One region of the Methylobacterium sp. Leaf113 genome, then DNA from elsewhere that is predicted to be linked to it. Evidence: riboswitches for the same ligand, from Rfam matches in the RefSeq annotation. Region 1 holds a riboswitch; each other region holds the start of a gene.
What was found. A riboswitch is a leader RNA that binds a small molecule or an ion and turns the genes downstream of it on or off. The one in region 1 is predicted to bind cobalamin.
Positions count from the first base shown of each region.

Region 2: it holds a riboswitch for cobalamin, as region 1 does, so the genes downstream of both, ASF60_RS07915 (TonB-dependent receptor) here and ASF60_RS14120 (TonB-dependent receptor) in region 1, are expected to answer to the same signal.
Region 3: it holds a riboswitch for cobalamin, as region 1 does, so the genes downstream of both, ASF60_RS03620 (TonB-dependent siderophore receptor) here and ASF60_RS14120 (TonB-dependent receptor) in region 1, are expected to answer to the same signal.

Region 1 covers NZ_LMNJ01000023.1:20,129-25,509, reverse strand. The annotation lists gene ASF60_RS14120 (TonB-dependent receptor) at 1-2,053, opposite strand, end outside; cobalamin riboswitch at 2,160-2,361, opposite strand; gene ASF60_RS14115 (hypothetical protein) at 2,500-3,090, opposite strand; gene ASF60_RS14110 (hypothetical protein) at 3,333-3,575, shown strand; gene ASF60_RS14105 (hypothetical protein) at 3,641-4,075, shown strand; gene ASF60_RS14100 (hypothetical protein) at 4,407-4,925, shown strand; gene ASF60_RS14095 (hypothetical protein) at 4,962-5,381, opposite strand, start outside.
Region 2 covers NZ_LMNJ01000009.1:23,463-28,843, forward strand. The annotation lists gene ASF60_RS07905 (multicopper oxidase family protein) at 187-1,767, shown strand; gene ASF60_RS07910 (DUF2934 domain-containing protein) at 1,851-2,054, opposite strand; cobalamin riboswitch at 2,163-2,366, shown strand; gene ASF60_RS07915 (TonB-dependent receptor) at 2,835-4,949, shown strand; gene ASF60_RS07920 (PepSY domain-containing protein) at 4,949-5,381, shown strand, end outside.
Region 3 covers NZ_LMNJ01000003.1:950-6,330, forward strand. The annotation lists gene ASF60_RS03615 (8'-apo-carotenoid 13,14-cleaving dioxygenase) at 1-945, opposite strand, end outside; cobalamin riboswitch at 1,505-1,714, shown strand; gene ASF60_RS03620 (TonB-dependent siderophore receptor) at 1,871-4,060, shown strand; gene ASF60_RS03625 (ABC transporter ATP-binding protein) at 4,060-4,803, shown strand; gene ASF60_RS03630 (DUF3526 domain-containing protein) at 4,800-5,381, shown strand, end outside.

The DNA of each region.
Region 1 (5,381 bases):
AGGTGTAGAAGTAAGCGATCTGGTCCGCCCTGGCGTTGGTCAGGTTCAAGACGTCGAGGGACAGGCTGATTCCGTCGTCGAAGGCGTAGCCGATCCGTCCGTTCAGGAGAGCCGTCGCTTTCGAGCGCACCGAATTGTCCTCGATCAGCGGACGCGGCCCGAAGTAGCGAAAGCGCATCGAACCGAACCAGCCGGGACCCGCACCGAAGGTGAATCCGGCCGACGCGATGGTGGTCGGTGCCTCCGGCACCCGGTTGCCGATCGGGTCCCGGTCCGAGAAGCGGGCGTTGGTGACCGTCAGGTCGCCCTCCAGGGAGAGCCAAGGCGTCACCGCGTAGCGGTTGGTCCACTCGATGCCGAATCGGCGGGTGGGGCGGCTCGGCTCGGTGGTGCCGCTGTCGCCCTGGAACAGGTTCTCGGAGGCGAAATCGAGTTGGAACAGGGCGACGGCGGTCTCGAGCCCGGCGATGCTGCGGTTGCGCAGGCCGATCTCCGAGCCGGTCGAGGGCACGAGGAAGGGCGAGCGGCTGATGTTGAAGAGCGGGCTCGTCGGATCGACCGTGGCGGTTACGCCGCGGGCGTCGTTGGAGTGGAAGCCGCCGCCGTAATTCACGAACAGCTCGGTCTCGAACCACGGACCGAGCACGAGGCCGAGCTTCGGGTTGACGATGCCGTCCCGTGCCGTGCCGGAATTGGCCGGCGTGTCCGAGCGGACATCGGCGGTGAACCCGTCGGCCCGGACACCGACGCTGGTGCGCAGCCAATCGGTCCAGCGCACCCGGTTCTCGACGTAGAGGGCGGCGCTCGCCTCCAGCACCCGGTCGTCCAGCACCGTCGAGCGGACCTGCCGCGCGGTGGTGTTGAACAGGCCGACGCGGATCGAGTCCGTGCGGGTCTGAAGCCCTATCTCGGTCTCCATCGGCAACCCGAAGAGATCGCCCTGGACCGTGTGGCTGATCTCGCCGCCGCCCAGCACCCGGCTGTCGCGCTGGCGGAACTGGTCGCCGCTGACCGGATCGTTGAGAAAATACGTGAAGTCGTTGAACAGGTTCATCCCATAGCGGATGACGTAGGCGTTCGCCCGGGTGATGCCGGCGTCGCTCGTCCGGCTCCAGCGTCCAGAGAGCGAGAAACGGCCGGTGTCGCCGCCATCCGTGGGGTTCAGGGCGCCGAAGCGGCCGATGATCCCCTCCGCGACGGCGCGCTCCGGGATCTGGTTGGTGGCGTTCCACCGGGCCCAGTAGGCCATGCCCGTCAGGGCGAAGCCGTCCAGGGCCGTGCCCTGGCTGTAGCGGACGACGCCGTTGAGCTTGGCCAGACGGTCCGGCACGTCCCAGGGGCCGTCATAGGTCTGGGCCTCGCCCGCCACCAGAAGGGTGCCCTGCCCGAGCGGTGCCGACGCGATGGTGAGCGCCCGCTTGTAGCCGAAGCTGCCGAAGGAGGTCAGGGCGAGGTTGCGGTCGGTCTTGTCGAGATAGTCGATCCGCACCGAACCGGCCGAGGCGAAGTCGCCATCGCGCACGAAGTAGGGACCCTTGTGGAACTCCACCGCGCCGACGAGTTCCGGGATCAGGAAGTTGAGGTCGGCATAGCCCTGTCCGTGGGCGTGGGTCCGCATGTTGACCGGCATGCCGTCGATCGACAGCGCGATATCGGTGCCGTGGTCGAGATTGAACCCGCGCAGGAAGAACTGGTTGGCCTTCCCCTCCCCGGAATGCTGGGTGACGATGAGACCGGGCACGCTTTCCAGCACCTCTCCCGGTCGGGTGATCGGGCGGCTGTTGATCTGCGCACCCGATATCACCCCCGCGCTCGCCGCATCGACGGGCCTGAGACCGCCGCCGATGCCGGTGACGCCGCCGACGAAGCCCGCCTGCGCGACCGGTCCGGTTCCGGGCGGCGCCGATGCCTCCGCCGTGACCGAGAGTTCAGCCAGGTTCGCCTCGGCCGCCTGGCCAAAGACCGGCCGGATCTGCGCGCCGTAAGGCACCAGGCCGGCGCAGGAGACCAGAAGGAGCGTTCGGTAGGGGGGCCGTGACGGAGCGGGCGACATGAAACCTCGGGCGACGTCTGTGGCACGTCACCGCGACGAGGTCGGTCCGTTCGCCGCGTGCGAACGCCCCGACACCCACCAGGACACCCCGCCCGATGCGTTTCGCGTGTGACCACGATGGACGGCAGGTCTCCTGGCTCGCGGGTCACCGCCCTCTCATCGTCTTCCCAGGTGCCGGGGCACCCAGTGACGTGTTGATGATGGGCTCGCCGCTTACAGTTGCGGGGGCAGCCGCGGCGTTGGGCTCTCGCCCGCACCGCGTTCCCTTTTGATCCTCGATCCGAGGAACCGTCCGAGGCCAGAAGACCAGAGGAAGCCCGACAGCGTCAATCGAACGCGCGGGAAATCGGCGTCCTGTGCTCCCTGTGCGACAGCCCGGGCCGAGCCCAGCGCCGGGGGGTCGGGGACAGGCCGGGTGAAGGCTGGATGGGCGGCCGCCCCTCCGATCAGAGCGGGCGATCCCGATCCTGGTCCGGGCTCCAGCTTCGCAGCGGCGAGGGTCCGATCTGGCGTTCGGCGCGGGGCGCCGGCTCGTCCTCGAGCCAGGTGCGGGGGCCATTGGCATTGCCCCGGACGACGTCACCGGCGACGATCGCGTGTCCGGAGGCGACCGCCACGATCAATTGGGTGGCGTAGGCCCTCGGACCGCTGCCCTTGAGGGACATGCCGGGTCCGCCCGGACGGAGCTTGCTGCCGAGCGCGCCCCAGAGGGGCGGTGTCTTGATCCGGCGCAAACCAAAGCCCTGGTCGATCAAGCCAGCGGCCGCCTCGATCTGGCCGTTGAGGAGAAGCAGGCCCGGCCGCGTCAGGCGGAAGGCATAGCTGCCTTCGTCGTCCTCCTCGACGAGGTTCACCAGCTTCAACGACAGGGCCTGACAGGCCGTGTCGACGTTGTCGCGGGTGAACTCGGCGTCGACGGCCAGCGGCCTCAGGGCTTGGCCCGAAATCCGGCAGGAAACCCGTTGGAGGAAGAAGCGACGTCTGGAAATCTGGCTCAGGCCCCATCCAAGCGCGATCGCGCGACGTGGGGCGATCATCCGCCGGACAGCATGGCGCCCGGAGGTTTCGGTCTGGTTGAGACGGTCCGCGAGTTTCGGTGGCGGAATGCACGCCGTGGTTGACGATCCAGTGCCCGGCCCGATCCCGCGGGGACCCCGGTCTCGGTCACCGAGGCGGCGCGGGCGCTCGCCCCCGCGATCGGCCGATCGATGCCGGCCCTCTTGCTGTTCGCCCGTCACCGCCCTCTGTGAGCGGTCATCACCGCCGGGAGACATCGGACATGACGAAGCTGTTCATCGCCAACATCAGGACCGCCGAGGGACCGAAACCGCTGGTGACCGTGCGGGCCGCCGCCGAGGGCGAAGCCAGGCTGTTTCTCGAAGCCGCCTATCCGGACGACGAGATCCTCGACGTGGCGGAGCCGAGCGGCTGGGCCAGCGACGCCGACACCGGCAGCGCGGCGGGCGACATCCGCGAGCATGCCGGCGTGCAGTGGCAGGCGCCCTCCAGCCATTCCGGCTGAGATTCAGCGCCGCCGGTTGAACTCGGCGCTTGCCAGCGCCAATCGTGCCGTGACCATTGCCGACCATGCCGATCCGTCGCGAGCATCGCTTCTTCTATCCGATCGACTGGCCCGAGCTGTCGGCCGTCATCCGGTTCACTCGCGCGCGGGGTCGGTGCGAGTCCTGCGGACGGCCGCATGGCCGGCGGGTCTTCCATCTCGGCGATGGGCGCTGGTGGGACGACGATGCCAGCGCATGGCGCGATGGGGCAGGGCGGTTCGTCTGCCTCGCGGTCGGGATCGATGACGTGCTGGGAACCGTGCGGACGACGCGCGTGGTCCTGGCGACGGCCCACCGCGACCACGATACGGCGAACAACGCCGCGAAGAACCTCGCGGCCTTCTGCCAGCGCTGCCACATCAACCACGACCGACCGGAGCATCAACGCCGGCGCTGGCGCACCCTGTTCCGGCGCAAGGCGTTGGGCGACCTGTTTCGCGGCCCGTATCCCAGCCCCTGAAACGCGCGGAACGGCTGGTTTCGAACAGGACATCAGACAGCGCGACAGGACGTCAAGACGAGGATTCCGGTGCGGAACGGTTTGTCCCCTGATCGAGGACCGGATCGGCCGCCGCGATACCTTGTGCTCCACCGACAATGCCGCTCGATTTGATTCCATGACCAAATCTGCTCAGCCTCGTCCGAGCGCAAGACTTATCAGTCTTTTTATTAATCTCGGTTCGCATCCAACCGAATAGACTCCGATCCGGAGGATTTTTTCAGCAAAAATACAGAAGCGCCCGTCTCGGCGATGCTTTACACAGAGCCTGACCTTGCCCTGGAGTGAGCCCGTGACAACAAGCCTGTCGAAATCCGCCAGCGTGGCCGCCCTCGCCGTCCTGCTGATGGGCGCCGTCGCGATCGCCGAACCCGTCACCGTCGTCCCCGGACAACCGCCGGTCACGGTGGACCTCCCGGCCGGCTGGACATCCTCGGCGATCAAGCGTGGCATCCAGGCCAAGACGTCCGACGCGGAGGTCTTCGTCTGGTTCGAGAGCTTCAGGCCGGCCGAGCTGAAGGAGCTCCTCGCGGAACACGAGAGCGACTTCAAACGCCGGGGCGTGACGGTCACCGGCGAAGCGAATATCGAGGAGAAGGACTTTCCGACCTATTTCCTCAAGATCACGGACGTTCCCGCGACCTACGAAGGCAAACCAACCCTTCTGCGCTACGTCGCGGTCTCGCCGAAGGACCCGAACAAGCGCCAACTCCTGGTCAGCGTTTGGGCCTTGCCCCAGGGCGGGACCCGCTATGCCACAGACCTGAACGCGATCTTCGACAGCTTCCGGATGTCCGTCGAAGCGCTGTGATCCCGCCGGCGCGTCTCAGGCGGCCCGGTTCGCGCGCTATCCCGCCGGATCGGTGAGGACCAGCTTGCCCTCGAAGGGGGCCTTCTGGTTGCGGTTGCTGGTGCAGGCATAGGTTTCCTGCCCGGCCTTGAGCGTGCGGATGCGCAGAACGCCCTTGCCGTTCTGCTTGACGAGATAGCCCTTCTCACTCGCCACATGGACGAGATCGCCATCGGCGTGCAGCACGTTCGCGTTCTCGAACTGCCCCGGGGCCGTGATCGTCACGGGCTCGGCCGCCTGACTGACGATGTGGAGTTCGACGTTGGTGTTGGCCGGAAGCTTCAGCTCGGCCGGCGCGCAGACGGGCTTGCCCCCCTCCATCCGGATGGTGAGTTCGACGGGCGGCATCACATCGGAGGAGGCGGGCGGCAACGGCTTGCTCTGCGCGAAGACCCCCGTGGCGAATGACGTGACCGC
Region 2 (5,381 bases), on a different contig from region 1:
GAGGCTAAAAGATTCGGTCAGAGGCCCATCTGAAGGCATCGCCGTCGAAACGACGGCCCCGTTACCAGGGCAGCGCCGATCGGTCCGCTACGTCCGCGATCGAGACCCGGTTCGTTCGCGCAACGAACGGCCGCTGGATTGAATTCCAGCCGTCATGGGCGACCGCTTTATCGAAAGACCACCGACATGCAGCGGCGCACATTCCTGGCAGGTCTTGCGGGGGTCCTCGGAACCGGACCGGCATGGGCTCAGATGAAGCACGACATGGGGACCATGGGGGACATGGGGACCATGGGAGCCGGGGCCGGGCCGGGCGGCCCGATGGCACCGATGGCCGGCACCGCGCCGGTCCTGCCGCAGGGGCAGCCGTTGAAGGAGCTGCCCCGGCTCCGCAACCGGTCCACCCGACCCGGTCGATTCGAGGCCACGATCGCGGCGCGCCCCGGCGTGGTTCGCTACGCGGAGGGCCTCGACACGCCGGTGCTGCTCTATGACGGCGGCCATCCGGTGATCGAGGCGCAGGAGGGCGACCGGGTCGCGATCACGTTCCAGAACGGCATTCCAGGGCAACCCTCCACGATCCACTGGCATGGGATGCCGGTGCCGTCCGACCAGGACGGCAACCCGATGAACCCCGTCGCGTCCGGGGCCGAACACGGCTACGCCTTCGACCTGCCCGAGGGCAGTGCGGCGACCTACTGGTTTCATCCGCATCCGCACGGCCTCACCGCCGAACAGGTCTATCGCGGCCTCGCCGGGCTCTTCCTGGTCAAGCCGAAATCCGATCCGATTCCGGCCGCCTATGGCGACACGGTCCTGATGCTGACCGATCTCCGGATCGCGGCGGACGGGACGATGCCGCCCAGCACGATGGTCGACCTGATGAACGGTCGCGTCGGCGACCACGTGCTCGTCAACGGCCAGAGCAATCCGGTGATGACGGTGGCGCCGGGCGAGAAGCGCCGCCTCCGGCTCGTCAACGCGACCAACGCGCGCTACCTGCGCCTGCGCTTCGCGGGCGCCCGCATGACCCTGATCGGCACCGATGGCGGCCTTGTCGAGGCGCCGGTCGCCGTCGACGAGGTGCTGCTCACCCCGGCCGAGCGGGTGGAACTCATCGTCTCCTTCGATCAGCCCGGCCCGGCCAAACTGACCACGCTCGCCTACGAGCGCGGCTGGATGGGACCGGGGGAGCCAAAGGAGGCGGGTAAGGTCCTGCTGACCGCGAACGTGGCGGGACGACCGGCGACGCCGCCACCGCCGCTGCCGAAGATGCTGCGGGCGATCGCCCCGCTCCAGGCCCCGGTCGTCACCCGCCGCTTCGTGCTGACGGAGGACATGGGCTCCATGGATCACGGTGCCATGCCGGGCATGGATCACGGCGGAACCGCGAAAGGCGGTGCCGCCGCCAAGCCGCCCGGCAGCCACGACATGAAGTTCCTGATCAACAACAAGAGCTTCGACATGACCCGCATCGACGAGGTCTCGAAGGTCGGTCAGGTCGAACAATGGGACATCGTCAACCAGTCGGACATGGATCACCCGTTCCATGTCCACGGAACCCAGTTCCAGATCGTCGCCTACGAGAAGGACGGACAGGTCAGGACCCCGGGCTATCGCGCCTGGAAGGACACCGTGAACGTCGTGCCCGGCGAGACGGTCCGGCTCCTGCTGCGCCAGGACCAGCCGGGGCCGCGCATGTACCATTGCCACATTCTCGAGCACGAGGAACTCGGCATGATGGGCGTGCTCGACGTCCGATCCTGACGGTTTTCCGTCTCGGCAGGCGGCACGCGCCTCACCGCGGGCCTCGTCGGCCTAACCTCGCCCGAAGGCGAGCCATGCCGGCCTCACCGGGTGGTCGTGTCGGCCCCCGGCGGCGTCTCCGAGGCGGTCCGGTCGGCGGCCGGCTTGCGGCGGGCCTGCTCGGCGCGGAGTTCCCGCTCGGCCATCAGCCAGAACTCGACCTCGAAGCCTTCGGGACGGTGGTTGCGCTCCCAGATCTCGTGGGCGCGCTCGCGGACCCGTTCGAACGTGATCCCATCCTCGGACATCGTGCTTCTGCTCCTTCGTGACCGGCGATCGCAGGTGCGACCCCCGCCGCGGGGCCAACGCTCCCGGGGGCGAATCGTCCCCGTCGATTGACGCCGGCGCCGGAAACCGCCTAGCTTCGGCGCGACGGTTCCTCGGATCGAGGATCAAAAGGGAACGCGGTGCGGGGCTCTGCCCCAACGCCGCGGCTGCCCCCGCAACTGTAAGCGGCGAGCCCATCATCAACACGTCACTGGGGGTTGCAAGCCTCTGGGAAGACGATGAGAGGGCGGTGACCCGCGAGCCAGGAGACCTGCCGTCAGTCGTGGTCACACGCGAAACGCATCGGGCGGGGTGTCCTGGTGGGTGTCGGGGCGTTCGCATGCGGCGAACGGACCGACCTCGTCGCGGTGACGTGCCACTCCGCGCGACCCGTCGCGTCAGCCGTCCCGTCGATGCCCGTCTGCGCCCGCGCGTCCCGCTCCCGTCCGCCTCGTCCGATCGCCCCGCGCGGTCCGGAGACGGCTGGCTTGCGGACAACGTCGCGTCCGGCACCACTCAGCGATTGTAACATTATAACATTCGCTTTAGCAGAGGTGGCTCGTCGGCCCTGGCCGATGCCCGCGCCCCTTCCCGGTTGTTCCATGTCCCTCGCCCAAATCCCGTCCCGATCCCCACGCGCCCGACGCGCTCGGCAGGGCCACGTCTTGCCCCTGATATCCTTGCCCCCGATATCCCGGCCTCCGATATTCCGGCCCCTCACATCCTGGCCGCTCGCGGCCCTGCTCGGCGGCCTGCTGCCGATGCCGGCCGACGCCGCGCCCGGCGAATCCCACTCGGCCGTCACCCTGGAGACCCTGGAGGTCGCGGGCTCCGGGCGCGGCGGCCCGCCGCCCGCCGAGGGGCTGAACCTGCGCAGCTCGAGCCGCAGCGCCAGCCGCCTCGGCCTGACGCCCCTGGAAACCCCCGCCAGCGTCGACGTGATCGCGGGGGAGACCACGCGCCTGCGCGGCCAGAACACGGTGGCGGAGGCCGTCACCCAGAACGCCACCGGCATCACCACGGTGGCGGCCCCCGGCAACGGCAACGGCGCCTTCACGGCCCGGGGCTTCGCCGGCCCGAACTCGATCCAGCAGCTCTACGACGGCACCCGCCTGTTCGTCGGGGCGGGCACCGTCACCTTCCCGTTCGACACCTGGAACGTCGAGCGCATCGAGGTGCTGCGTGGGCCGGCCTCCGTGCTCTACGGCGACGGCGCCATCGGCGGCGTGATCAACGTCGTGACCAAGAAGCCGGTCTTCACGCCCCTCAACGTGGCGCGCGCGGCCGTCGGCTCGGACGGTTTGGCGCGCTTGGCCCTCGATTCCGGCGGTCCCATCGGGGAGGCGCTCGCCTACCGCCTCAACATCAGCGGCAACCGCGCCGCAGGCTGGATCGCGCCGGACGGCGACTTCCGCAATCTCGCGGTCTCGGGCGCCCTGACCCTGCAGGCGAATCCGGACCTCGCCATCACCCTGAGCCATGATTTCGGCTACCAGGAGCCGGCCCGCTACTGGGGCACGCCGCTCATCGACGGGCGCATCCGCGACGCCATCCGGTTCAACAACTACAACGTCAGCGACGCCCAGATCCTCTGGACCGACAACTGGACGCAGCTGCGAGCGGAGTGGACGCCGAGCGCCGACATCACGATCCGCAACACCGCCTACCGGCTCCAGAGCCGGCGCCAGTGGCGGGACGTCGAGCAATACGCCTTCAACCGCGACACCGGGCGGATCGACCGCTCGGACTATCTCGAAATCTACCACAGCCAGGAGCAGATCGGGAATCGCCTCGACGCGACGATCCGGGGCACAGTGTTCGGATTCCGCAACGAATTCCTGGCCGGGTTCGACGTCAACGCCATCGCGTTCCGGCACACCAACAACTTCAGCTCCGAGGGCGGCGGCCTCACCACCAGCGTCGATCCCTTCGCCTATGACCCGGGTCTGTTCCCGGCCAATGGCCGCGCCACTCCGGCCTACGCCACCAACACGCGCCAGGCCTCGGTCTTCGCCGAGAACCGCCTGATCCTGTCCGATCAGCTCTCGCTGCTGGCCGGCATGCGCTACGACGCGCCGGTGCTGCACCGGACCAACCTCGTCACGGGCGCCGCCTTCGAGCAGGATTTCCAGGCGCTCAGCTACCGCTTCGGCGCCGTCTACAACCCGACCCCCCTGCTGGCGCTCTACGCCCAATACGCCACCGCCACCGATCCGGTCGGCAGCCTGATCTCGCTGTCGCAGAATCTGTCCGGTTTGAAGCTCTCCACCGGCGAGCAGGTGGAGGTCGGCGCCAAGGGCGTCGCCTGGAACGGCCGGGCCGAGTGGACCCTGGCCGGCTACCGCATCGTCAAGGACAATCCGATCACGCGGGTGCCGGGCGAGGCGGCGCTCGCGACCCAGGTCGGGCAGCAATCCTCCCTCGGCGTCGAGGCGGCCCTGAGCCTGCACCTGTTCGAGGCCTGGCGCATCGACGCCAACGTGGCCCTGCTTCACGCCCAGTACGACGCCTTCAACCAAAGGGTCGGGAGCGCAGTGGTCTCCTATGCCGGACGCCAGCCCATCGACGTGCCGGAGCGCGTCGGCAATCTCTGGGTCAATTGGGCCTTCGCCCCCGCCTGGGAGGCCCGGATCGGCCTGCAGCACGTGGGCGAGACCTTCAGCGACTTCGGCAACCAGGCGCAGCGCCCGGCCTACACCCTGGTCAATGCCGGTCTCGACCATCAGGTCACGCCGTCCTCGCGGCTGTCCCTGCGAGCCTACAACCTCTTCGACGAGATCTACGCGATCAGCGGCAACGCGGTGAACGGGGTCGGCACCAACTGGCTGCTCGGCCGCCCGCGCTCCTTCGAGGTGGCCTACAGCGTGCGGTTCTGATGCGGGCGCCTTCGACGCGGGCGCTCCTGAAGCCCGTCAAGCGCTGGCTGATCCTCGGCCATCGCTGGCTCGGCATCGTCACCGGGCTGTTCCTCGCCGCCTGGGTGCTGTCGGGGCTGGTGATGCTCTACGTGGCGTTCCCGGCCCTCACCGAGGCCGAGCGCCTGTCCCATCTCACGCCCATCGCCTGGGACCGGGTGCATCTCGGCCCCGACGCGGCCCTGGCCCGGGCCGGGCTCGACCCGCCCCCCGGCGGCCTCAGCCTGTCGATGCGGGGCGGGGCGCCGGTCTATCAGGTCACCACCCGCGACGGCGCGCGCCACGCGGTCTCGGCCGAGACCGGGCAGACCCTCGGCCCCATCGACGCGGCGGCGGCCGTGGCGTCGTTCGGGCCGGGCGCCACCGTGCGGGCGGTGCGGCGCGACCAATGGA
Region 3 (5,381 bases), on a different contig from region 1:
CACACTCTCGTAGGCTACGACGTCGAGGACCACGCGCCCATCAGCGTCGTCGTAGGCGTTGGCAACGTGGAAGGCGAAGCACGGATCGACGGCGCACCAGACTATGTCGGCGGCCGTGCCGTACCGCGGCAGCAGGCCGACGCGGGCACGGTGGGCGGGATTCCAGCGGAACGGGAAGCGGTGACCAGCCAGCACTGCCCGCATCGAAAAGGTGACGGGCAGGTCCAGCACCACGACGAAGCGCATCGTGATCGCGCAATCGTGGATGCAGGGGCCGTGCTCGACCGGAATCGCTACATCACGCACGACCCGGCCCGTGGGCGAGATGACGACGTGGCGCACGCTGTCCCAGACGCGGCCGTCATAGGCGATGGCATGTGTCTCACCGGTCGCCGGGTCGCGATGCGGATGTCCAGTGAAGGAGCCAGCGAGGGTGTCATCGAACGTGTCGTAGCGCTGCGTCTCCAAATCCTCGGACAGCGCGACGGGGAAACTGCCGGCCTCGACCACGGCCAAGGTGCGGCCGCCGATCGCGACGACGTTGGTGTTAACAGTGTCGTCGCCGCGGCGCGGCCCAGGGGCAGCGGGCCGGCCGAGCGCTGAGGACGCCGCACGCGAACCGATCCAGCGGTTGCGGTACCACAAGGCTTTTCCGTCCTCGATGCAGAGACCGTGCACCATGCCGTCGCCCAGGAACCAGTCGTGGCCGCGCGTTGTCGGGCAGGCAGGGTTGGCGCCCATCTTGAGGTAGCGGCCGTCGAGCCCCACCGGGATCGTTCCAGTCACGCGCAGATCCCGCAGGGTCAGCTCCTCGCGCATTGGCGCATGGACGCCAACCACAAAGGGGTGCTGCGTTCCTGGCAGGCGCAGCCGATTACAGGCCGCCACCAGCGCGACAATGCCCTCGGCGGTGGCATGCAGGCTGGACGCGATCAAGTTCGGCATCGGGCGCTGGCTCGGGGCGATCGGAGGGAGAGCGAGGGCCCTCGTAATCGAGGCGCCCCGATTCACCGGGAAAGGGAGACATTTCTGTTCGCCTGAGAAGACTGGGCGATCTTATCGATAATGTATCCAATCGCGTCTGGCCACGTGACGAAATCGAATCGTTACGTCGACGGCTCGGTCAGCCAAACGCTTGGACGCCTCCTACAACCGGCTCAATGGCCGCTTTTGAGTTTGCCATCGACGAGCTTCTACGGCTTGGTTGGGTCGGGACCCGTCCGTCCGCTCTACGACTGGGTTGGGTGGAATGCGGTCCGGCTGCTTTCGATCGGAAGACGTCCTTAAGCGCCCTATCGTAGAGGCCATCGGGCATCGGCCAGTTGCACCACTGGGCGCAGGCTGCCTAACCTCCCACCGCAGATGGACCAAAGCCTCCGCTCCTGAACACCGCAGACAGTCCCAAATCATCTGAAGACGCACAACCATCCAGAACCATATCGATGCAATGTTACAATGTTGCGGAAAATGGCGTTCCCTCGATTGACTATGCGGCAGCGCCCGGCGAATGTCTGACCGTCAAGGTTCCTGCGGGTCGTCGGCTCGCGGGCTAAGAGGGAATTCGGGGTGCTCGCAGGAGTGCTTCCGAAGCTGCCCCCGCAACTGTCAGCGGCGAGCCCTTTCCGTTCATGGTCACTGGTGCGTCGCACCGGGAAGGCCGAGGCGAGGGCAATGACCCGCGAGCCAGGAGACCTGCCTTGCACCACGATACGTCTCTCGGGCGGGGTGTCCCGGCGGAGCGCATGAGCGGACTCGGCTGCTGACGCGGCCGATCCCGTGAGGGCACCCGCTCGGCCGTCGCTCGACAACCTTGAGCGCACTGGTGCCTTTTTGTCCCAACCTGCCGACCTCGAAGGCCCCGATCCTGAACCTGCCCGTTCCGGCGAAGCGTCGTCGGACGTCGGGGCATCGAGGATCGCACTACGCGCTTGCCGCAATCCTCTCGGCAGCTGCGCCTTCCTTGGAGGCCCGGGCGCAGGAGGCCGTCACGCTGGAGGAGCTCTCCGTGGAAGGGGCTGGCGGAGGTGCCCCGGCCGTCGCTGGTGCTGGTCCCAACTCAGGTATCGGCCTGATCGGTCCGACCCCGGGTTACCGGGACGACCGGGCTGTGAGCAGCACGAAGACCGACACGCCCCAGCGCGACGTGCCCCAGGTCGTCACCGTCGCACCGCGGGAGGTCATCACGGATCTGGCCGCCACCCGGGTCGACCGGGTCTTCAACTATACGCCCGGTGTCGCCCAGCAGAACAATTTCGGCGGCCTGACGGTGTTCAGCTACGCCATCCGCGGCACGACGACCTCGGAACTCTACCGTAACGGCTTCCCGATCAACCGGGGCTCGCCGCCGCCGCCTGACACCCAGAACGTCGAGCGGATCGAGGTCCTGAAGGGTCCCGGCGGCGGCCTGTTCGGGCGCAGCGACCCGGGCGGCCTCGTCAATTTCGTCACCAAGCAGCCGACCGCCGAGCGCTTCGTCGAGATGGGCGGCCTGTGGGGCTCGTTCGAGCAGTTCCGCGGCACGGTGGATGCCGGCGGCGCCCTGAACGAGGACGGCACGCTCCTCTACCGCTTCAACTTCGCGGGCGGACGCCAGAACAGCTTTCGCGATTTCGTCGATGGCGACCGGCTCCTCGTCGCGCCCGTCGTAAGTTGGCAGATCACGCCGGACACGAAAATCACCGTCGAAACCGAGTTCCTGCGCAACCGCGTCGTCTTCGACCGGGGCGTGATCGCGATCAACAAGCAACTGGGATTCCTGCCAATCTCCCGCTTCCTCGGTGAGCCGGGGCAGAGCACCGATCAGAGTTCGGACACGATGCAGGTGCGCGTCGAGCATCGCTTCAACGCCGATTGGCAGATGCGGCTGGCCACCCACTTCAACACCGGCTCGCTGGTCGGGGAATCGGCGGAGGTCCGTGGCCTCGCCGCTGACAACCGCACGGTTCTGCGCGACCGGAACTTTCGCGATTACCGCTGGGATACCGCCATCGGCCAGGCCGAGGTGGTGGGGCGCTTCACCACCGGTGATCTGGGCCATACCGTGCTTCTCGGCTTCGAGCGGGAGAGCACCGACAGCCGCGTGGTCTACGACCGCTCGAACTTCCGCCAGAGCCCCTACAGCCTCGACATCTACGATCCGCGCTACGGCCAGGCCCTGCCGCCGCTGACCATCCGGCGCAACAACCTGGAGCGGGTCACCAATACCGCCCTCTACGCCCAGGACCAGATCGCGCTCAGTCCGGAGTGGAAAGCCCTGCTCGGGGTCCGGTTCGACTTCTTCGAGCAATCCTTCCGCGAGCGCACAACGGCGACGCAGACGGAACAATCCCGGGTGGCGACGACACCGCGCGCCGGCCTCGTCTACCAGCCCCTGCCGGAGCTCTCGCTCTACACCAATGTCGGCACCAGCTTCCGGCCCAATATCGGCCCCGACGCCTTCGCGGTAGCTCGCTCCGTGCCGTTCGAGCCCGAGACCGGCATCGGCTACGAAGTCGGTGCCAAGCTCGATGTGTTCGGCGGCGCGCTCGGCCTGACGGCAGCGGCCTTCCGCATCGAGCGGCAGAACGTGCTCACGGCCGACCCCAACAACAGCGGCTTCTCGTTGGCAGCGGGCCGCGTGCGCAGCCAGGGCTTAGAACTGACCGCCGCCGGCCAGATCACCCCCGAGATCAAGGTTCTGGCGGGTTACGTCTATGCCGACGCGGTGGTGACCAAGGACAACGTGCTTCCCGTGGGCGCACCGCTCATCAACATCCCGCGCCACTCGGGCAGCCTGCTTGCCGTGCACGAGGTGCAGGCGGGCCCCTGGAAGGGGCTAGGCCTCGGCGGCGGCGTGCGCGGCGTCGGCGAACGCGCCGGGGACGCGGCAGGCTCCGGCTTCGTGCTCCCGGCCTACATCGCGGTCGATGCCCTGGCCTATTACCGCTACGAGAACATGCGCTTCGGCCTTAACGTCGAGAACATCTTCGACGCGACCTACTACGAGAGTTCGAACAACGTCTTCCGGGTCTATCCCGGCGCGCCCCGGCGCTTCACAGGCACAATCTCGGTGCGCTTCTGATGGCCGAGGTCACGACCCATGCGGGCGACGCCGTGCTCGCCATCCGGGGGGTGAGCAAGCGTTTCGGCGAACGCCAGGCCCTCGACGGCCTCGACCTGTCGCTCCGCCCCGGCGAGGTCTTCGCCTTGCTCGGGCCGAACGGTGCCGGCAAGACGACCACGGTCAACCTAATCCTCGGCTTCCTGAAGGCGGATGCCGGCACGGTCGAGGTCTGTAGTGTGGACGCCGGCGCCGACCCGATCGGCGCCCGACGGCACGTAGCTTACATCCCCGAACAGGTAGCGCTCTACCCAGGCCTCTCGGGGGTGGCGAACCTGCGCTACTTCACGACGCTGGCCGGCCTCAACTTGAGCAAGGGGACCGCCCGCACGCTCCTCGCGGAGGCAGGCCTCGCCGAGGATGTCCACCACCGTCCCGCCGGCTCCTATTCCAAGGGCATGCGCCAGAAGGTCGGCATCGCGGTGGCACTCGCGCGCCGTGCCCGGCTCCTGCTCCTCGACGAACCAACCTCGGGCCTCGATCCGAGCGCGGCCGCGGACTTCTCGACCACGGTCCGGGCGGCCGCTGAGCGCGGCACCGCCATCCTGATGGCGACCCACGACCTCTACCGCGTGCGCGAGATGGCCGGGCGCGTCGGCGTGCTGAGCCGTGGTCGGATCGTCGAGGAGATCGACCCCAGAACCCTCGACCATGTCGGCTTGGAGCGGCTCTACATCGAGCGGCTGGCGGGGAGCGCGGCGTGAGGCAGCTCGCGGCCGAACTCGCGCGCACCGCCCAAGATGCGCGCCTTCGCTGGATCAGTGCCGTCCTCGTCCTGCTCCTCACGGTCGCAGGCCTCGTGGCTTGGCGGGATTCCACGCGCTACGCCGGCGAGGTCGCTCAGGTGGCCGCTGCCGAGCGCGCGCGCTGGCTCGGCCAGGATGCCAAGAACCCGCATTCGGCCGACCATTTCGGGCTGTGGGTGTTCCGTCCCTCCGCACCGCTTGCCGTGCTCGATCCCGGTACCGAGCCCTATACGGGCCGGATGGTACGGGTCGAGGCGCATGTCTTCAACGACGCGGTCTACCGCGCCATCCAGGATGCCGGACCGCTCGCGAGGTCCGGCCTAGGCAGCGTCGCCGACATCGTCCAGCTCGTGGTGCCGCTCGCCGCCATCCTGCTGGGCTTCTCCGCCTTCGCGGCTGACCGCGAGCGAGGCACGCTGCGTCTCGCGCTCGGCAACGGCGGCCCGCCGGGACGTCTCTTCGCGGCCCGGTTCGCGGCACTTTTTGCCGCCCTCGCCCTGGTGGCTGGCCTCCCGCTCCTTGGGATCGGCGCGCTC